2 regions of the Nocardia sp. NPDC052112 genome follow, and region 1 is predicted to be linked to the other one. Evidence: riboswitches for the same ligand, from Rfam matches in the RefSeq annotation. Region 1 holds a riboswitch; the other holds the start of a gene.

Region 1 (3,645 bases):
TCATCGAATTGTCCTGGGGCGGGGCGGAACCTGTCCTGGTGAACGGTCTGCACCGGACCTTTCTCGAGGACGGTGACGAGGTGGTCATCACGGCATCGGCACCGGGTTCGAAGAAGCGGCGCATCGGCCTCGGTGAGGTCCGTGGACGCGTCTGGCATGCGTTACGTGATCGCGCCTGAGCGGCGCACTCACTGCGTGGCGGCTCGAACACCAGCATCGACCGCGGCGATGAAGCGCAGCGGATCCTCGGTGAGCGGATCGACCACATCGGGAACGCCAGCGTGGTCATGATGGTGCAGCCAGTCCTTCGCCGCCCTCGGTTTTCCGATCGCCCGCGCGAATGTCGGACAGGCAACCACTCGGCATCAATTTTGGCGAATCCGCTCCTGAGCGGCGGATTCTTCGTGTACCTTCCTGAATGAAGCCCCGGACCACCCCTTGGTCCGGGGCTATCGCCATTTCAGCGGACTGCTTATGATACGACCGGCAGGTACACCTGTGCGCCGTGGTCGGCGAATTCCGCGGACTTCTCGGCCATTCCGGCTTCGATCGCCTCGGTCTCCGAAAGCCCCTGGCGCGCGGCGTATTCCCGCACATCGGCGGAGATGCGCATGGAGCAGAACTTCGGTCCGCACATGGAGCAGAAGTGCGCGGTTTTGGCGGGCTCGGCGGGCAGGGTTTCGTCGTGGTACTCGCGGGCGGTGTCCGGATCGAGGGACAGGGCGAACTGATCGCGCCAGCGGAATTCGAACCGGGCCTTGGACAATTCGTTATCGCGGTCCTGGGCGTACGGATGCCCCTTGGCGAGGTCGGCGGCGTGCGCGGCGATCTTGTAGGTGATCACGCCGACCTTGACGTCGTCCCGGTTGGGCAGCCCCAGATGCTCCTTGGGGGTGACATAACACAGCATCGCGGTGCCCGCCTGGGCGATGATGGCCGCGCCGATGGCCGAGGTGATGTGGTCGTAGGCGGGTGCGATATCGGTGGCGAGCGGGCCGAGGGTGTAGAACGGCGCTTCCTCGCACAGTTCCTCTTCCAGCCGCACGTTCTCCACGATCTTGTGCATCGGCACGTGCCCCGGCCCCTCGATCATGACCTGTACGCCATGCGATTTCGCGATCTTGGTCAGCTCACCGAGGGTGCGCAGCTCGGCGAACTGGGCCTCGTCATTGGCATCGGCAATGGAGCCGGGACGCAGGCCGTCGCCGAGGGAGAAGGTCACATCGTATTTCGCCAGGATCTCACAGAGTTCGGCGAAGTTGGTGTACAGGAACGACTCCCGATGATGCGCCAGACACCATGCGGCCATGATGGATCCGCCACGCGAGACGATGCCGGTGACCCGCTTGGCGGTCAGCGGCACGTAACGCAGCAGCACACCGGCGTGCACGGTCATATAGTCCACGCCCTGCTCGCACTGCTCGATTACGGTGTCGCGGTAGATCTCCCAGGTGAGCGCGGTGGGATCACCGTTCACCTGCTCCAGCGCCTGATAGATCGGCACGGTGCCGACCGGGACTGGCGAATTGCGCAGGATCCATTCGCGCGTCTCGTGAATGTTCTTGCCGGTGGACAGATCCATAATGGTGTCCGCACCCCAGCGGGTGGCCCACACCATCTTCTCCACCTCCTCCGCGATCGAGGAGGACACGGCCGAATTGCCGATATTGGCATTGATCTTCACCAGGAACTTCTTGCCGATAACGGTCGGCTCCAGCTCCGGATGCCGGTGGTTGGCCGGGATGACCGCGCGACCCGCGGCGACCTCGTCGCGCACCAGCTCCGGCGAAACGCCCTCGCGTACGGCGATGAAGCGCATCTCGGGGGTGATGAGACCCTGCCGCGCCCAGGCCAGCTGGGTACGCGGACCGTCGACCTCGGGCTTTGCCCAGCCGTCGCGCAACTTCGGTAGACCGGCCTCCAGATCGACGGACGCCTTATCGTCGGTGTACGGGCCCGAGGTGTCGTAGACGTCGAAGTGCTCGCCATTGGTCAGATTGATCCGACGCACCGGAATGCGCAGGTCATCGACCGCCTGGTAGTGCTTGACGCTGCCTTCGATCGGACCGGTGGTCACGGAATCGACAGGTGTGCCCATGAATATCCTCCCTACGCCGGCATTACCCGGTCAGGTTCATACGGTCGACGGCCCTGAACGCCCGAATTGGGCTAGCCGTCCTCTCAGCCCGCTGGTGCGAGCCCCCGTTGGTGTGTGAAATTTTCCCGCCCGACGATACCTTTCCACGTCCGTGCCCCGCCCGGCGATCGGAGGAACATACAGCGAAGCGACCGTCGCCCAACCGGGCGCCGGTACATTCCTCAGGGTGAAATTCACCCTGGAGGTAGATCTGGATGTCCTGCCCGAGGGCGTGGCGGCGCCGGCCGATCTCGCCGATGAGCTCGGCCGCATCCTGCGCTATTGGGGCGGAAATATGAAGCACTACCAGATCACCGAGGGCGACGGCTCCGCCATCTACAACTCCGGATACCGCGAGGTCGGCTCCTGGCAGATCAGCTGACCTTGCCTTCGTAGGCGTCCCGCATGCCCTGCAGGTCGATCTTCTGCATTCCGAGCATCGCCTGCATAGCGCGGTTCGCGGCCGCGCGGTCGGTAGCGGCCAGCAGGGTGTCGGCTTCGACGGGCCAGATCTGCCACGGCACACCGTATTTGTCATTGAGCCAACCGCATTCGATCGGCTGGCCGCCGTCGGCGAGCAGCGCCGTCCAGAGCCGGTCGACCTCGTCTTGGCTGTCGCAATTGACCAGCAGCGACATGGCGTGGGTGTAGTGGTAGTCGCCGCCGCCGTTGATGGCGGTGAACTTCTGTCCGTTGAGTTCGAAATCGACGAGCATGGTGAGCCCGGCTTCGCGTGGCCCCGCCTCGGAGTAGGGCACGACATTGGTGATCTTCGAATCCTCGAACAGCGAACAGTAGAACTCGGCGGCCTCCTCGGCCTGGGTGTCGTACCAGAGGTTCGTGACGATTTTCTGCATGGTGGTCCTCCCGGTCGGTGTACGTGTATCAGTGCCGACGGTGCGCGCGGGCGGAATTCATCGCTGGTCAGTAGGACTGGAGTTCGATCAGGGTGCCCGCCGGGTCGCGCAGGTGCGCGGTGCGCAGATTCGGGCCCCAGTGCGGCCGGTCGGCCGCGGCGGCGGCCAGGGTCGCGCCGTTGCGCAGGCACAGCTCGAGGCCCGCGTCGACATCGGGCACTCGGCAGACGAACATCGCGGCGTCCTGCGCTGGTGCGGCGGTGGCGGGCATATCGGTGGTCCCGACGACTTCGGACATCGCGGTGCGGTCGAAGAGCACCAGTACCGCTTGATCGTCGACATCCCAGTTCGCATAGGGACCGGCCGCGGTGCCTTTGATCAGCTTCGCGCCGATGAGCTCGGGAAGGACGGCGTTGTAGAAGTCGAAGCATTGGGCGAAACCGGTGACGAGCAGTCTCGAGTACAGGGCGTCCACGCCAACTCCTTATTAGTAGGTCCAGACCTATCGTAGGCACCGACCTATAATTTGTCGCATGGATTCCGCGCGTGCCCTGCCACCGAGCCTGCTCGGGCTCGAGATCTACCTGTTGTCGCGGGTGGGCAAGGTCGCGCGCGGCCGGTTCGCCGATCGGCTCGCGGCGCGCGGACTTC
Region 2 (3,645 bases), on a different contig from region 1:
GAGATGACGGGGGTGGTGCCGCGGTGGCGGGCGAAGGCGAGTTCGGAGAGGGTGCCCCAGGAGCCGCCGATCACGATGACGGCATCGGCGGAGTGAATGAGGATCGCGTTTCGGCCCTCGCCCATGTTGGTGTATAGAACCGCGGACAGACCGCGACATGGAGCGGACTGGTCGGTATCGGGTCGGACTCCGATGACGAGACCACCCGCACTGAAAGCCCCCTCGGCGACCGCGGCCATGACGCCGGTCCCGCCGCCACACAGAACGGTGGCCCCGGCACTCGCGAGCAACCGCCCCACCTCCGCGGCCCACTCGGCCTCGATACCAGTGCAGTCACTCGGTCCGCACACCGCAACCTGCATGGGTACGTCGTATGCCATGAAGTCGACGATAGTTGTCCTGAATCTTCTTCATTGCGTACTCCCTGTAGGTCGGCCTGGCACGCCCAGTAGTACGGTTCAGCCTTTTCCACCCCACGGGCGCTGTCTCGTGATCGTGACGTCGGCGATTCGAGACGAGGGGACGTCGCACCGCTGCTTGCCGCCTGGGATTCGAGCGAATGCCGAAGTGGCGGAATTGATCTCGGCACATATCCAGTGGGCGCCTCGTATGAGACAGAGCCTGTGCGGGGTGTGCACTGGATACGCGACAGCGCTGCCGTGCGTCCCGCGTCGACAACGCGTGAGCCACCTGTCGGCGGTCGCGGTGCATCCATTCGGAGGCTATACAGACTTGCGTCGCACCGAAATCCGCCCCACACCCCACGCGATCACGACCGCGGCCAGGAACGACAACAGCGACGCGCTCATCCACGCCTGTTTGGTGAAGTGCAGTTCTTCCTGTACGTCGACCCAGAAGTCGGTCCACACTCCGGCATCGCCCGGGTTGATCAGTTGGTATACCGAAAGTCCGACCAGCCAGGCGAAAACCATGCCCCAGCGCGATGGCGCGGTCGCCGAGGTATCCCACTGGTCCCGCGTCCGCAGGAAGAAATCCGCGACGAGCACGCCGAGCAGTGGCACGAAGACCGAACCGATCAGGCCGAGGAAGCCGAAGTAATTCGCCATGTTCAGCCGCAGTGCGAGCAGCGTGATCAGCAGGCCGAGACCGATCGAGAGCACCCGGCGGTCGACCCGGGGCGCGAGATTCTGAATCGACACGGCCGTCGAGTACACATTCGCGAAGGACTGGTCGGCCTCGCGGAAGACGAAGACGAAGAAGAACACCGCTCCGAAAGTGACCTTCAGGAATGGCGAATACACCCCGCCGTCGGCGGACGCGAGCGCCAATGCGAACAGTCCGAGCACATAGGCGATGATCTGGGTGAACGCATACGCCCCACTGGCCGCGCCGAATGCCGCGCGGGTGCTGCGGGAGTGCCTGGTGTAGTCGGCCGCCACCGGCACCCACGAGATCGAAACCGCAAGTGCCGCATCGGTAGCGATCCAGAAGAGATTCCAATCCACACCGAACGGCCCGCCGCCCGCGGGTCCCGGATTGGCGGTGAGATTCGGCAGACCCGCGCGGACGAACTGGATATAGAACCAGATCAACGCGATCACCACGCCGACGGTCACGAATCGCCGCAGCATTCGCACCGATCCGAGCGGCCAGATCGTCAATACCGTCGTCAGCACACCCGCGGCGATCACATAAACCCAGTGCGGCCCACCGTCGAACAGCTCCTCGGCCGCATCGCCGATGACGATCAGTTCGAAGGTGCCCCAACCGATCAGCTGCGCGATATTGAGCACCGTCGGCAGGTAGCTGAGCTTCGCACCGAACAACCCGCGCAGCAACATCATCGCGGGCTTACCCGTCTTGGCTCCCGGCACCGCGGCCAGGCCGAGCATGAGTCCGCCGACCACCGTTCCGATGATCATCGCGAGAATGCCCGCGGCGATGGAGATCTGCGCGGCGCCACCGGTGTTCGGTGCCAGCACCGTGTACGCGCCGGAGAAGGCGAACAGGCTGACCCCGAGGTTCGCCCAGAATGCGCTCTGGTCCCAGAAAGACAGGACTTTCGGCGCGGGCTGGTCCAGCGTCAGCGGTGCTTCGCGCCGCTCGGATCGATCAAGGGTGGGTGTAGACATCCCGGTACCGCTCTCCCTACGCCGGCATTACCCGGACAGGTTCATGCGGTCGGCGAAACGTGGGGTCCGCCCTCTCAGCCCGGCCGTGCCCGAGCTCCCGCGTTGGGGTCGTTCGGGCGAAATGCTACACCCGCGCACCGGCGCGCCGGGCCGCGCCTTCGGACATTCCAGACAGGTTCCGCAGAGACCGCCCGAAAATCTCGGCCGACGTCCATACTGTGCGGTACCGACCTGGTTATTGCTCGGTTATCTGCCGCTCATCGCCCGCCTCTACCTGGAATGAGTATGCGCCCATGATGCTGATTACCTTGCACGAGACCGTCCTTGCCCAACTCGGGGATCCGACGCCCGAGGCGCCACCCAATTCGGAGAAGATCCTGCAGTTGGTCCGTTACCTGACTTGGTTTGTTCTGCTGTCGGGTGTCTGCGGTATCACCTACGCGGGCGGCCGGTTCGCTTGGGAAAAGTGGAGCGGAGGCACCCTGGACTCGCCGAAGATGCTCGCCGGCGCGATGGTCGGTGGTGTCATCGCGACCAGCGCGGGCACCATCATGAACGCTATCGTCGGGAACTGAAACCCGTTGTGGGCGTTCGGCTGACGGTGGATCCGGCCGCGGCGGCGGTGCGCGCGAAGACGATTGCGTCGCGCACCGCCGCACCGCCGGGATCATTGTTGAAGTAGATGAACACCTGCGCCCGATCCGACCAGGTGTCGGCCAGCCGTCGCGCCCAACTGGTGAGTGCCGTGCGCCCGTAACGCGGTGCGGGTGTCGCGCGTCCGGAATGCAGTCGCAGATAACCCCAATCCGTCGTCCGCCACAGCGGGGCGACCGGGCGCGATCGGACATCGGCCCAACACAGCGCCGCACCGCATTCCGTCAGGACGGCACGAACTTCGGGAATCCACCAGGAATCGTGCCGGGGTTCGACCGCGATGCGGATCTCGGGCGGAAAACAGCGCAGGCAGGCGTCGAGCAGTGCCGGATCCACCCGCAGCGTCGGCGGCAGTTGCAGGAGCACCGGCCCCAGCTTGTCGCCCAGTGCACAGGCGTGCTCCAGCATGCGCGCGACTGGCTCCTCGGGTTCGCGCAGCCGCTTGATGTGGGTGAGGAACCGGCTGGCCTTGACCGCGAAACAGAAGTCCGGCGGTGTTCGATCCCGCCATGCCGCGAAAGTCTCGCCGCTGGGCAGCCGATAGAAGGCATTGTTGCTCTCGACCGTCGCGAAGCCCGCGGCGTAGGTTTCGAGCCACGCACGCTGCGGAACTTTTCTCGGATACAGCACATCGCGCCAGTCGCGGTACTGCCAGCCCGACGTGCCGACGAGCAGGGGCACACCTCCATCGAAGCACTTTCCCGTCACCGCCATATCAACTACTCTGTGTAGTAGAGCGATCGGGGAGGGTGCGATGGGCGAACTATCTGTGGTAGATCGGCGAATCGGTGGGGCGCAGTGGAGTTTTCTGCAATGGGCCGTGTTCGTGATCGGTGCGATCCATATCGTGTGGGCGATCGCGGGGTGGTTCGCCGAGCCCAGTTTCGAACTCGGCGAA

The links. Region 1 has a riboswitch for thiamine pyrophosphate ahead of thiC (phosphomethylpyrimidine synthase ThiC). Riboswitches for the same ligand answer to the same signal wherever they lie in the genome.
Region 2: it holds a riboswitch for thiamine pyrophosphate, as region 1 does, so the genes downstream of both, AB0L58_RS03385 (cytosine permease) here and thiC (phosphomethylpyrimidine synthase ThiC) in region 1, are expected to answer to the same signal.

The regions. Positions count from the first base shown of each region.
Region 1 is NZ_JBFAWD010000011.1:32,615-36,259, reverse strand. Features, by position in the region: gene fahA (fumarylacetoacetase) at 1-179, shown strand, start outside; gene thiC (phosphomethylpyrimidine synthase ThiC) at 473-2,098, opposite strand; TPP riboswitch at 2,090-2,216, opposite strand; gene AB0L58_RS21935 (hypothetical protein) at 2,325-2,519, shown strand; gene AB0L58_RS21930 (VOC family protein) at 2,512-2,994, opposite strand; gene AB0L58_RS21925 (hypothetical protein) at 3,062-3,469, opposite strand; gene AB0L58_RS21920 (MarR family transcriptional regulator) at 3,528-3,645, shown strand, end outside.
Region 2 is NZ_JBFAWD010000002.1:18,670-22,314, reverse strand. Features, by position in the region: gene AB0L58_RS03390 (LOG family protein) at 1-380, opposite strand, end outside; gene AB0L58_RS03385 (cytosine permease) at 723-2,093, opposite strand; TPP riboswitch at 2,090-2,204, opposite strand; gene AB0L58_RS03380 (hypothetical protein) at 2,387-2,668, shown strand; gene AB0L58_RS03375 (DUF72 domain-containing protein) at 2,652-3,461, opposite strand; gene AB0L58_RS03370 (DUF4383 domain-containing protein) at 3,502-3,645, shown strand, end outside.